DNA from 3 places in the Veillonella intestinalis genome. Region 3 is predicted to be linked to each of the others. Evidence: riboswitches for the same ligand, from Rfam matches in the RefSeq annotation. Region 3 holds a riboswitch; each other region holds the start of a gene.
The links. A riboswitch is a leader RNA that binds a small molecule or an ion and turns the genes downstream of it on or off. The one in region 3 is predicted to bind S-adenosylmethionine.
Positions count from the first base shown of each region.

Region 1: linked by a shared signal. The riboswitch ahead of metK (methionine adenosyltransferase) and the one ahead of NFR27_RS08705 (MetQ/NlpA family ABC transporter substrate-binding protein) in region 3 are both predicted to bind S-adenosylmethionine.
Region 2: linked by a shared signal. The riboswitch ahead of NFR27_RS05345 (vitamin B12 dependent-methionine synthase activation domain-containing protein) and the one ahead of NFR27_RS08705 (MetQ/NlpA family ABC transporter substrate-binding protein) in region 3 are both predicted to bind S-adenosylmethionine.

Region 1 covers NZ_CALPCB010000002.1:179,589-184,300, forward strand. Annotated here, with positions in the region: gene gmk (guanylate kinase) at 1-73, shown strand, start outside; gene rpoZ (DNA-directed RNA polymerase subunit omega) at 87-299, shown strand; gene coaBC (bifunctional phosphopantothenoylcysteine decarboxylase/phosphopantothenate--cysteine ligase CoaBC) at 337-1,518, shown strand; SAM riboswitch class I at 1,578-1,678, shown strand; gene metK (methionine adenosyltransferase) at 1,733-2,923, shown strand; gene priA (replication restart helicase PriA) at 3,080-4,712, shown strand, end outside.
Region 2 covers NZ_CALPCB010000005.1:124,107-128,818, forward strand. Annotated here, with positions in the region: gene NFR27_RS05340 (homocysteine S-methyltransferase family protein) at 1-1,986, opposite strand, end outside; gene NFR27_RS05345 (vitamin B12 dependent-methionine synthase activation domain-containing protein) at 2,048-2,713, opposite strand; SAM riboswitch class I at 2,769-2,863, opposite strand; gene rsmG (16S rRNA (guanine(527)-N(7))-methyltransferase RsmG) at 3,063-3,854, opposite strand; gene mnmG (tRNA uridine-5-carboxymethylaminomethyl(34) synthesis enzyme MnmG) at 3,863-4,712, opposite strand, start outside.
Region 3 covers NZ_CALPCB010000010.1:9,683-14,394, reverse strand. Annotated here, with positions in the region: gene NFR27_RS08725 (zinc-ribbon domain-containing protein) at 1-605, opposite strand, end outside; gene NFR27_RS08720 (hypothetical protein) at 645-1,049, opposite strand; gene NFR27_RS08715 (hypothetical protein) at 1,374-2,066, opposite strand; gene NFR27_RS08710 (helix-turn-helix domain-containing protein) at 2,097-2,375, opposite strand; SAM riboswitch class I at 2,834-2,925, shown strand; gene NFR27_RS08705 (MetQ/NlpA family ABC transporter substrate-binding protein) at 3,063-3,896, shown strand; SAM riboswitch class I at 4,021-4,114, shown strand; gene NFR27_RS08700 (MetQ/NlpA family ABC transporter substrate-binding protein) at 4,206-4,712, shown strand, end outside.

The sequences.
Region 1 (4,712 bases), on a different contig from region 3:
ACGTGCTGAAGCTTGTAAAATTAAGCGAAATAAAGAAAAAATACAATATATTTATAAGCAATATGCGAAGTAAGGAGTAATGCGTTATGATGGTAAAACCTTTATTAAAGGATTTAGAAAAACATGTAGATAGTAAATATACATTGGTTACATTAGCAGCGAAGCGAGCTCGTGAATTAACCGATGGCGATGAAGCTATGGTTACCGGTCTTGATACAGATAAACCAGTATCAGTAGCGCTTCATGAAATTGCAGATGATAAAATTGGCTTTGCTCGTACTAAAGATGGTATTAAATAAAGCGTACGCTAAACGTGAACTATAATAGGTGTTGAGGATGAAAAATAAACACATAATCGTAGGTGTATCTGGTGGTATTGCTGCTTATAAAGCAGTAGAAGTAGTAAGTCGTCTTCGTAAATTAGGGGCAGAAGTAAAAGTTGTTATGACTGAAAATGCAACTAAATTTGTATCCCCTATGACATTTGGTGAAATTAGTGGACATCCAGTCGCTGTAAAGATGTTTGAAGATGTTCATGATTGGAATGTAGAGCACATTGCATTGGCTACTTGGGCTGATGCCTATGTAGTTGCACCTGCTACTGCTAATGTAATTGGTAAATTAGCATCTGGCATTGCTGATGATATGCTCACTACACAGCTTATGGCAACAAAAGCGCCTATCTTTTTATGCCCTGCTATGAATACTAATATGTATGAAAACCCTATTACGCAACGAAATATGAATACTTTACGAGAATTAGGCATGCATATTTTAGAAGCTGATAGTGGTCATTTAGCTTGTGGTGTAACGGGGAAAGGTCGTTTACCAGAACCAGCTCGCATTGTAGAGTGGTTATCTTTTCACATGATGAAAACTAATCTATTGTCTAATAAGACAGTAATCGTAACAGCTGGTGGTACACAAGAAGCTATCGATCCAGTGCGATATATTGGCAATCGTTCAAGCGGAAAAATGGGCTATGCTATAGCTGAACAAGCGGCCTTAGCTGGTGCTCGTACAATTTTAATTTCCGCGCCAACAAATTTGCCTGTGCCTTTTGGTGTAGAATTAGTTTCTGTTGATTCTGCTAGAGCTATGGAAGAAGCTGTAAATAGTCGCTATGAAGATTGTGATGCTGTTATTATGGCCGCTGCTGTAGCTGATTTTAGAGTCGAGAATATGGCTGACACAAAAATTAAGAAGATGGATACATTAGAACTTAAATTAGTCAAAAATCCAGACATTCTTAAAGGGCTAGGTGCGAATAAAACTCATCAAAAGTTAATTGGTTTTGCTGCGGAAACTCAAAATGTTATTGAATACGGCAAATCTAAGGTACTTAACAAAAATCTTGATATGTTAGTGGCCAATGATGTAAGTAAGCAAAATGCAGGCTTTAATGTTGACACTAATGAAGTTACCTTGATTTATCCAGGTGGTCAAGTTCGTCCATTGCCACTTATGACAAAAATTGATGTAGCTAAGCGAATTATTTCAGCCTTGGCAGAATTGTAATTCTATTGTATAATGAATCAGTGATATGAAGTATCACAATCAGTTTAATAATAACTTTTGTCTCATCAAGAGTAGTGGAGGGAAAGGCCCTGTGAAGCTACAGCAACCATTCATAATGAAAAGGTGCTAAGTCCGACGGTACTATGCCGAAAGATGGGGTTTGATTCCTCATCGTTTGGCTGATGAGGAATTTTTTTATGGAGGTATTGGGTAAATGGCTGAAAAACATGTTTTTTTCACATCAGAATCCGTAACAGAAGGTCATCCTGATAAAATTGCTGACCAAATTTCGGATGCTGTGCTTGATGCAATTCTTGCACAAGATCCAACGGCTCATGTTGCTTGCGAAACGCTCGTAACAACAGGTCAGGTTCATGTAGTAGGGGAAATTTCTACTAAATGTTATGTTGATATTAATCATATAGTGCGTGAAACTATTCGTGAAATTGGATATACTCGTGCTAAATATGGTTTTGATTGCGATACTTGTGGTGTTAATGTAGCGATTGATGAACAGTCCGTAGATATTGCTATGGGTGTTGATGATGCACTTGAAACTCGTGAAGGCGGAAGTGATAAATTTGATAAGATTGGTGCTGGTGACCAAGGTATGATGTTTGGTTACGCTACCAATGAAACAGAAGAATTTATGCCTATGCCAATCGCGTTGGCTCATCGTTTATCCCGTCAGTTAACTAAAGTTCGTAAAGATGGTACTTTACCATATCTTCGTCCCGATGGGAAAACTCAGGTAACTGTTGAATATGTAGATGGTGTGCCTAAGCGTATTGAAACTATCGTTATTTCTACACAACATGGTCCAGAAGTAACGCGTGAACAAATTGAAGCTGATTTAAAAGAATTAGTAATTAAACCAGTATTACCTGAAGGTTTTGTTGATGAAAATACTAAATTCTTTATTAATCCAACAGGCCGTTTTGTTATTGGTGGTCCTCAAGGGGATGCTGGTTTAACTGGTCGTAAAATTATTGTAGATACTTACGGTGGTATGGCTCGTCATGGGGGCGGTGCTTTCTCTGGTAAAGATCCTACAAAAGTTGACCGTAGTGCAGCGTATGCAGCTCGCTATGTAGCTAAAAACATTGTAGCAGCTGGCCTTGCTGATAAATGTGAAATTCAGATTGCTTACGCTATTGGCGTAGCAAAACCAGTATCCATTATGGTGGAAACTTTTGGCACTGCTAAAGTTGCGGAAGAAAAAATCGCGGAACTTGTTAAGAAACATTTTGACCTTCGTCCAGCAGGTATTATTGAAATGCTTGACTTGCTTCGTCCAATTTATCATCAAACAGCAGCATACGGTCACTTTGGTCGTACTGATGTTGATCTTCCTTGGGAACATACTGATAAAGCAGATATTCTTCGTAAAGAAGCAGGCTTATAATTAAAAATCGTCATACAAATAGGCATTCGACATTCTTAAGAATATTGTCGTTTCGTAATTTGTATGACGATTTTTTTATTGTATTCTAAGACTGTCTTTTATTTAAAAATATCGAAAAAAATGGTATAATAAAAAATACTGCAAAGGAGGGATAGTATGCGTGTAGCGGAGGTTATTATTAATCGCCCAGCAAAGAAAATGAATAGTCCATTCAGCTATGCTGTGCCGCCACAATTAGGCGAAATTGCCATTGGTACACGGGTAGCTGTCCCTTTAGGGCGAACAAAAGAAGAAGGTATACTTATTGGCTATCGTGAGTTAGATGAGATTCCTTCTTATGAAATCAAGCCTATTCAAGCAGTATTGGATAAAGAACCGTGGTTTACCCAGGAAATGCTAGCAACAGCAGAAAAATTAAGTAAATATTATTTATGCGCTTTATCGGAAGCGTTAAGTTTATTTACTATTGATAAGAAACAATTGAAAAGTTATGAACGGCCTAAAGAACAATGGCTAGTAGTGCAGCCCTGGTTTCAACCAGCGCATATTCCACTAAAACGGAAAAAGCAGCGAGAATTAGGTTTCTATTTACAAGAGTTAGGCACTGCATCGGTTCATAGCCTTCAAAAAGACGGTTTTACCTTACCGGTTATTAAACAAGTCATGATGTATGAAGGCATTACGGTAGAGGAGCGATATACTCAAACAAAGACAAAGTTTAATTCTTGTCCAATGAAAGAGTTATCCTTAACTGATGAGCAGCGCCAATGTTATGAACCGATTAAAACAGCGGTTACAAATTGTGTAGCTGATACTTTTTTATTACATGGTGTTACTGGTAGTGGCAAAACACAAATTTATATGAAAGCAGCCAGCGATTGCATTGCTATGGATCGTATTGCCATTGTACTGGTACCGGAAATTATGTTAACTAATCAAATTGTTACTCGGTTTGTAGAGGCATTTGGTGATGAAGTAGTGGTATTCCATAGTAAGTTAACGATTAGTGAGCGGTATAATAATTGGGAACGATTACGACGTAAAGATAGTCACATTATAATTGGTGCTCGGTCAGCTGTGTTTGCGCCTACTGAAGATATTGGGCTTATTATAGTAGATGAGGAGCATGATACATCATATAAACAAGAAGATATGGTCCGTTATCATGCTCGTGAAGTGGCTCAGTGGCGTTCTAAGGCCAATCATTGCCCTTTAATTTTAGGTTCGGCTACGCCATCTATTGAGTCGTATTATTTGGCTAAAGAGGGAATGTATAAGCTTTTAGAATTAAAGCATCGAATTTTTCACCAGCCATTACCTAAAGTACAGATTATTGATATGAAAGAAGAAATGATGTATGGCAATTATTCTGTATTTTCAGGAGCCATGAGTCATTTAATTCGTCAAACGCTAGCGAATAAAGAACAGATGATTGTTTTATTGAATCGTCGTGGGTATAGTACCTTTGTTATGTGTCGTGAATGTGGTGAACCGATTAAGTGTCCTCATTGTGATGTTGCTATGGTATATCACCAAAGTGGTGATGCGTTACGATGTCATTATTGTGAATATCATGAGCCTGTACCAAAAGTATGTCCTCATTGTGGTAGCCAGAAGATTAAATTCTTTGGTTCTGGCACACAAAAAGTAGAAGAAGAATTACAGCGTAATTTTCCAAAGGCTCGTATTGCCCGTTTAGATCAAGATGTCACCGCTAAAAAGGGCAATGGTGAACAAATTCTGGCTGATTTTGGTGCTGGGGCATACGATATTTTACTAGGTACTCAAA
Region 2 (4,712 bases), on a different contig from region 3:
CATAACTTGTGGCAAAAACACCTTACCGCTGCCAAATTTATCCCCCACTACATTCATTGCTTCAGATAAAGCCTGCTTAGTAATTTTTAAAGGATCAAGTCCCTCTGCTAACGCTTGTTCCACTAATTCAATAACTAATTCTTTTTCCCCTTGCTCTACAGCATGCTTAATATTTTCTAGAGGATCCTCACTATTAAATACTGCTTTTTCTATTTTATTAGCTGTCACAATACCAATTGGCATAGCTTCTTCATCTTGACCATAATCAGCAATAAATTCGGCGGCTGCTGGATCAAAACCTAATAAAGTACGTCCCGCTATAAACGCTTTTTTAACAGTGCTATTTAAAGGGTTTAATATAGGTGCTGTTAATCCATGTGATAAAGCCATCGTTAAGAATTGACTATTTAAATACGGTCGCTGTGGCAGTCCAAAGGATACATTAGACAAACCCATAACTGTAGGAAAACCAAAAGTTTCTTTATACATGGCTAGCGTACGCAAGGTCTGTATAGCACTATCTTGACCACTAGCCAAGGTAAGCACTAATGGATCAAGTAATAAATCTTCACTGCGTAAACCAACTTCATAAGCTGCCAAAACAATTTCTTTGGCCAAAGCAACGCGCTCTTCAGCCACAACTGGTAAATCACCTTTTCCTAAAGGTAAACAAAGCACTGCAGCTCCATACCGCTTAGCTAAAGGCAATACACGTTCTAGTTGTTCTGGTTCTGCATTCACAGAATTAATCAAAGGACGACCTGGATATGCTTTTAAACCTGCTTCCATAGCGGCTGAATCTATAGTATCAATTGATAAAGGCACATCTACTAGCATTGTTAATTCCATAATAGCCCGTTTCATAGTAGCAGCTACATCTATATCAGGTACACCCATATTTACATCCAACACATCAGCACCAGCTGCCACTTGTGCTAAAGCATCTCGTTTCACCATAGCAAAACGACCTTCTTTAATCTCTTTAGCTAATACCTTCCGCCCAGTTGGATTAATGCGTTCTCCAATAATAATTGGTTTTTCCTTATGGCCAACTTTTACAAAATTAGTACGACTAGTAAAGACTGTAAATGGCGCTACAGTCATTCTCTCTTTAGGTGTATGGCTATGAGCTGCCTTTGCAATTTCACTAATATGTGCTGATGTACTACCACAACAAGCACCTAAAAAGGTAGCCCCAGCATCTATTAAAGCCGGTACATATTCGCCCATTTCAACCGGTGATAAAGGAAATATCGTTTCTTTACCGACTAATTTAGGCATACCTGCATTAGGTTGAGCACTTATAGGCAAATTAGTAACCGATGCTAACCGTTCTACTAAAGGAATTAATTGCTCAGGTCCCAAGGAACAATTAATACCTACTACATCAGCGCCCATAGCTTCTACTGTAATAGCCGCTACTTCTGGTGGTGTACCTGTAATAGTTCGGCCATCTTCATTAAATGAAAATTGGCAGATAACACCCACTTCTTCTTTTGTTTTATTAAGAGTTTTACGCGCATCAAGAGCCGCTAATAAAGCAGCCCGCATTTCCTGTATATCAATAATAGTTTCAATAATAATAAAGTCCACACCTGCTTCAATTAAAGCAAGAGCTTGTTCATAATAAGAATTATAGACTTCATCAAAACTAATTTGTCCCAAAGGTTCTATAAATTGACCTGTAGGTCCCATAGATCCTGCCACTTTAGCCTCTTTTTTAACTGATGCTATAGCTTGTTTGGCTACTTTTACAGCTGCTGTATTTATATCCTTAACTCTATGAGCTAAGCCATAATCAACTAATTTTAAACTACACGCACCAAATGTATTGGTTGTTATGATATCACTACCACTTTGTAAATATGCTTTATGAATAGCCGTCACTATATCTGGTTGATTCACATTAAATAATTCAGGACATTCCCCTTCTACTAGCCCTGATTGTTGTAACATTGTGCCCATAGCACCATCAAAAATATACATACTATCGCCTCATCTCTCTAATTTATCCCTATACTAATCTTACATTTTGATACTCATATACTCATATTTTTCGTGATATACAATTTACTTGAGCACAAGATGTACAACCTCGCTTAGTTAATACCTCTTCATCATTAGGCATACAACCGATAATAGCAGTCACTGATTTTCTCGGAAATAATAAAAAACTATCAGTCACTGATACATTAATTTTTTCAGCACCTATAATACGGGCTAAGTCCTTTTGTACTGTTAAATCCCAATTACCATATCCAGGACTAAAACGCCAAGTTGTCTTATATCCAGCTTTTTCAGCTTCTTGCTGTATTACTTCATTGACTTGATTAGCTACTTGTTCTACTGCTGCCGTAGCCGCTGCATCCATCAATAACCCCAGTGTATAATTACCGTCCTTAAATAATTCAGCACTGCGTAATTCTACATCTTCACCAAGGGTAACTGCCATAACATAGACTTTAGTAGCATTGCCTAAATGCTCACGAATAGAACTTCCTTCAATTTGAAGTGGTGGATTACTCTTAATCAGCCCCTGTTTAGCATCATATTCATAAGCTTCATATACACCGCTAGGATCTGCCACCAATTGAACTTCTAAACAAGCCTCTTTGACATATTCTTTTGGAAACTCTTTGGCCTTCTGCAAACCTGCATAGCGTGTGGCTTCATCTATATCAATTTGTGGTAAACGTCCATTATAAATTGCCATACGCACATCTCCTCTATCTAAAAAAAACCTCTATCTAACTTAGATAGAGGATCTCTCCTTATCTATCAGTTTCCTGTTGGAAGTAGCACCTTGCTATTGCTGGTTGCCGGATATCATTGGGCCAAGTCCCTCCATCGCTCTTGATAAGGCTAACATATAAAAATAGAATACCGTCTACACTATAGATTGTCAAGAAAAACCCCTGAGTATGCAGGGTTTCACCTATATGTAAAAAATACACTTTGTTATAGGTAAAACCTTCAACACAGGGGTTTTATATTATTTGTCCAATTATATTTAGTTATTTAGGCTATTATTTACTCAACCATCTATTCTATTATCTATTTAATTATACTAACGGTTTTAACTTAATCTCTTTTGGTTTTCGAGGATACTGCTTAGGCGTAACACCTGTTTTACGTGTATAAATAATTGCTCGCTTATCTGTTAACGTCGGTAATTGAACCGGCTTCATATTAGCAATTTCGCCTTTTAATACTTGTAAAGCTTTCTTTGCTTCGCCTATTTCCTCTTCATAAGCAGCCCCTTTTAAAGCTACCATGTAACCATTCTGTTTCACATAAGGCAATGCCCATTCTAATAAAATAGGTAATCTAGCAACCGCACGACTGGTTACAATATCATAAATCCCTCGATGATCTAAAGTATGACTCATGTCTTCAGCACGACCATGTAAAGTTATGACATTAGATAAGTCTAACGCTGTAATAACTGACTCTAAAAAAGTAAGTCTCTTTTGTAAGGAATCAAATAAAGTAATTTTTAAATCAGGACGCATAATAGCTAATGGAATGCCTGGAAAACCAGCGCCTGTCCCCAGGTCTAACAACTTAGCGCCTTCTTTAAATACTACACCAATTAAAGAGTTTGTAGTATGTTGAATTGCTCCATCAGTAGTATGGACCTTTGCTGTTTCATCGGAAACAGTATCTAATGCTGTTAAAGAGTCTACAAAATGCTTTACTGCTACTTCATGAGGATCTGTAATAGCCGTTAAATTTAAGCTTTTATTGGTCTCTATAAGCATTTCATAAAATGTATTAAATTGTCCCAACTGCTTTGCGGTTGCCTTAAAACCAGCAGCTTCTAATTGAACAGCTAAATTATCAGTAAAGTTCATAGACCCTCCTAGGATTGTTGTTCACGACGATATTGCTCTAATTGAATCAACAATACAGATACATCCGCTGGTGAAACACCAGAAATACGACTAGCTTGGCCAATGGAATGAGGTTTAATTTGTGCTAATTTCTGTTTCGCTTCTAAGGAAATGCCCTTCATAGTCTCATAGTCCCAATCAGCGGGAATAATCTTTTCTTCTAATTTTCGCACTTTAGCCACTTGTTCCATTTGTTTTTTAATATAACCATCATAAGTGATCATAATGTCGATTTCTTCTTCCACATCTGGCGTATAACGGGATAAATTGAATGATTCCGCTACATCACCATACGATAACTCATTACGTTTTACTAAATCAAATGCTTTAATACCAGTCTTAATAGGCGCTGTTCCCATAGCTTCTAATTTAGCCTGTACTTCAGTTGATGGATTAATTGGCGTATTTTGTAATTCAGCTAATCCTTGTTCAATTAAGGCTTTCTTTGCTTTAAAACGAGCATATCGTTCTTCTGTAACAAGGCCAATTTCATAGCCTTTTTCAGTTAAACGCATATCCGCATTATCTTGACGTAATAATAAACGATATTCACTTCGACTTGTCATCATGCGATACGGTTCTTTCGTCCCTTTAGTTACTAAATCGTCAATTAATACACCAATATACGCTTCTGAACGCGATAAAATGAATGGCTCTTTACCCTGTAAGTATAAAGCTGCATTAATACCAGCCATTAAACCTTGAGCAGCTGCTTCTTCATAACCAGAAGTGCCATTAGCTTGTCCTGCAGAATATAAACCTTTAATGGATTTAACCTGCAAAGCTGGAGTCAATTGCAAAGGATTTAAGCAATCGTAT
Region 3 (4,712 bases):
ACACTTAGTAATGCCATAAATTCTAAAAAAACAATAGCTTTAGAAAGAAAAAATTTATCATCTTTATCATTATCCTCACTATTCGCTTCTACATCCTCATCAAAGGTTGCTAAATCTTGTTGCCTCCTAACATTTATACAGTAATTAGAATATACAAAACACATAGCCAGCGCAATCAGTAACCATTCAATAGGGCTTGACACATTTCCATAATCATCGGAGAGTAAATACCATAGTGTAAGCATAAAAACAAATCTAGATAAATGAATTGTTACTAAACGAAAAATATAAGGTTTTCTATTTAATCTCCCATCTTTTTTAAAAAAAGAATCAATAAAGCCTTTATCTTCAATAAATACTTGTTCTTCTGAATTTAATTTTGGCTCCCAAAAGTCCTCATGTATTTTCGCGCCCACCTTATCAAGTGTAGGAATAACTTTATTTTTTATTACTTCTGCACTATTTTTTTCTAACTTCTCAACATTAGAGTCTATCGTGTTCATTACTACATCTACACTATTTCTTTTTAAGCTTTTACCACAAGCGCCACAAAATTTGGCATCTTTATCCAATAATTTTCCACAATTAGAACAAAACTTTTCCATACTATCCTCCTATAGATTTTATATAAATATACAATGCACTTATTTCTCATAAGAGTCCATCACTTTATAAATTAAACCTCCATGCATTAAAATATTAATTGGAACATCATTTATACTACTGTATGTAACTTCAAATGACTGATTATTATATAACGTAAATTGCATATGAACATTAGCCTTTTTATCGTTATAGAGACATTTTCCCTTAAAATCTACAATAATACGATTATCATCACTAGTAAAAGATTCCCATTTGCTATCTTCAAAAAAATCATCAAAAGCTTCACCAATAGGTATATTAGGATAATCATAAAAGTTTCCATTTCGTACGACTTTTACATTATCATCATAACCGCACCCACCAACTAACAATAAAATAGAAAGTAATATAAAAAGAAATAATTTTGTAGATTGTTTTTGTCTAAAATAAGTTAATAAGTTCATAATTAGCCCTCCCTATCAAAAATTATAAAATTCCTATCCACTTTAATAAACTTTCTCCAATATACAACGGTATACCCATTATTAATCCAGCAATTAATATTGAGGAAATCAATAAATCTAAATGCCCCCACATATGCCCTATAAATCCTGAAAATGATACTATATTATATTTTTTTGCCAAAGAGCAATATACTTTAAATGTTAGCCACCCCCAATAATCAAAGCAATAATATTAATAAAATTACTAAATAATGTGGCCATATAAAAAACTCCTTTTCTACCATAAATAAGACTAATATTAAATTTTATAATTTAAAAGCATATTTAAAAAACTTTACGCTCATTTATTCTTTTATATCTAGCTAATAAAACTATATAAATAATAGGGATACTTAAAAGTACTAAAATAGTTTCAGTTATCCCATTTTTTATAATTAATTTTTCAATATTATTTAGCGCTAATATTGGGAGGCCGAGAAAATATATATGCAGTAATATTCGTATAATAATTTGATCAATTCTACTCAATAAACATATTCCTGCATTAATAAAATCATCCATTACTTCGTTAAATTTAATAATTAAATATCCACGATTCCAATTAATTGAATTAATTATAATTGGTACAGTATATACAATTACTATTAAATTAATAATAGTAATTATGATTATTGTTATAGAGCCAGAGGCTAAATTGTTTAATAATATTTTAAAAAACCACGAGTTAAATAAAGATAAATAAGACCATTGAAATAATCGATGAATAAAAGAATATTTTTCTTTGTCTATAAATTTTATATATCCCAATATTAATAATCCTACAATTAAGCCAATTTCTGGAATTAAATTTTTATCATAAATATCTGTAAAAATTGTAATAAATTCAAAAATACATAAAAAGCTGCCAAAACTATAAGCAATTAATTTAAGAGATATTTTTTTATCTCGCATTAAATTTAATAAAGCTCCTACCACAATAGATGCCAGAATTAATATAATTTTGTTTCCTTCAAACAAGAAAATCCCTCCAAATAACTACAAACTAGCTTATTTTATAAAATTTTTAAAATCTGACACCTCCCACCTTGCTTTTTCTTGATCGCTAAATTCTAAAACTTTAGTGAACTCTATATCAAGGCCCTCTGCTATCGCAATAATAGTATGAACAGATATGGATTTATTATAATTACCACGCTCTATTCTTCCTATACTATTAACACTCATATTAATCGCTTCAGCCAATTCTGATCTACTCAACCCTTTTATTTTTCGAAAATATTCGATTTTCACCCCAATCTGCTTCATTACAACCGATACATCAACCACATCAATCCAACCTTTCTTAATATATCTGCTATAGCAAAGTTCTCATTTTTAGTATGACATATTTTCAGATATTTATTGTTCTAATAATGGTTCTAATCAACCTAAAAATGGTATCAAAAGCCAACATTAAGTTGATTTATTAAAATAATTAACCTAATTCAAAAATCATAAAAATGAAAAAAGCGACTGCAAAAAAGCAGTCGCTTCATCATTTTTATAATTAATTATAATTTTATATTATGAATTTCAAATAAAATTAAACGCATTTTTTCGTTCTATATTCTAATCTTATAAATAAACTTTCAAAAATAAAATTTCATATAAACACTAAAATATATGCTAAGACTTAATAAACACTACCAACAACTTAATTCCTACTAAATTCATAAATTTATATATTTTCCTACTTTACAACTGTCTTTTCTTCATGCTATAATCAGCAAAGAAATTCAATAGCGATATTATCAAGAGTGATGGAGGGACTGGCCCTATGAAATCCGGCAACCATTCGATGGTGCTAATTCCTGCGGCGTATACCGAGAGATAAAAAGTAGTAACGATGACTCGGAATACCCGAGGGCATCGTTTTTTTATTACCCTATCGCTATATTAATTTTGTATTGGGGATGCAAAATTAATAATAAATTTCATACATATTTTTATTTGAGAAAAAGGAGGGCTTCATTTATGAAGAAGTTTTTATCCGTAGCCGCTACATTTGTATTAGGTAGCGCTCTATTACTCGCTGGCTGTGGCAATGATCAAGGCAATGCCGCCGCAGGTTCTGACAAAAAAGTAACCTTAACTGTGGGAGCTTCACCGGTACCACATGCAGAAATCTTAGAACAGGTAAAAGACAAATTAGCTAAAGAAGGAGTTGAACTTAAAATTATTGAGTTTAGCGATTACATCAAACCTAATTTAGCCTTAAATGATAAAGAACTAGATGCCAACTTCTACCAGCATATCCCATATATGAAAAAGTTTGAAGAAGAACACAATATGAAATTTGCATCTGCTGGTGCCGTTCATATTGAACCAATGGGTCTTTATTCCAACAAAATAAAAGACAAAGATTTACAAAAGTCAATTCCTAATGGCGCTAAAGTAGCCATTCCTAATGATCCTACTAATACGGGTCGTGCCTTGCTATTATTACAACAAGCTGGACTTATCACACTAAAAGATCCTAGCAATATTTACTCCACCAAAATTGACATAGCTTCTAATCCTAAAAACTTAGACATTGTTGAATTAGAAGCGGCACAAACACCACGTAGTCTAGACGATGTAGATATTGCTGTTATTAATGCCAACTATGCGTTAGGGGCCCAATTAAATCCCCTTAAAGATGCCTTATTCCTAGACGATAAGAACTCACCATACGCTAACTTAATTGCCGTACGTCCTGGTGATGAAAATCGTCCTGAAATTCAAAAATTAGTAAAAGCCCTTCAATCGGCAGACACTAAAAAATTCATCGAAGATAAATATCAAGGTTCCATTTTGCCAGCATTTTAACATATCTATTGTCACTAGCAAACTATGAACCAATACGAACCGACTCTGCCCCACAGAGTCGGTTTTCTTTTTGCTTTACAAATTTGTCCTCTCATGATATACTTACCAAAGAATTATATATGAAACGTTATCGAGAGTGATGGAGGGACTGGCCCTATGAAATCCGGCAACCATTCGATGGTGCTAATTCCTGCGGTATATACCGAGAGATACAACGCGCAAGCAGTGATGGCTCGGTGTCCGAGGCCATCTTTTTTTATTAACTCATCTGATGTTTCTTAATTACTGTATAACCTGAGGAGGTATAGTATGAAAAAACTTTTATCCCTAGCTGCCACAGCTATTCTTGGTAGCGCCTTATTACTTGCTGGTTGTGGTAGTGACACAGGCAGCTCAACTGGTTCATCTAACAAAGTAACAATTACGGTAGGTGCATCTCCAGTACCCCATGGTGAAATCTTAGAGCAAGCTAAACCATTATTAGAAAAAGAAGGCATTGATTTAAAAATCATCGAATTTACAGACTATGTAAAACCTAACTTAGCCTTAAATGATAAAGAATTAGATGCCAACTTCTTCCAGCATGTCCCATATATGGATAAATTTGCCAGCGAACACAAAATGGACCTTGTTTCCGCTGGTAAAGTTCATATCGAACCAATGGGGATTTACTCCAAAACGATTACAGATAAAAACTTAGATTCCGTATTACCAAATGGTTCTAAAATTGCAATTCCTAATGATCCAAGTAATAGTGGTCGTGCCCTTCTTTTACTTGAAAAAACAGGTTTAATTAAATTAAAAGATCCTAACAAT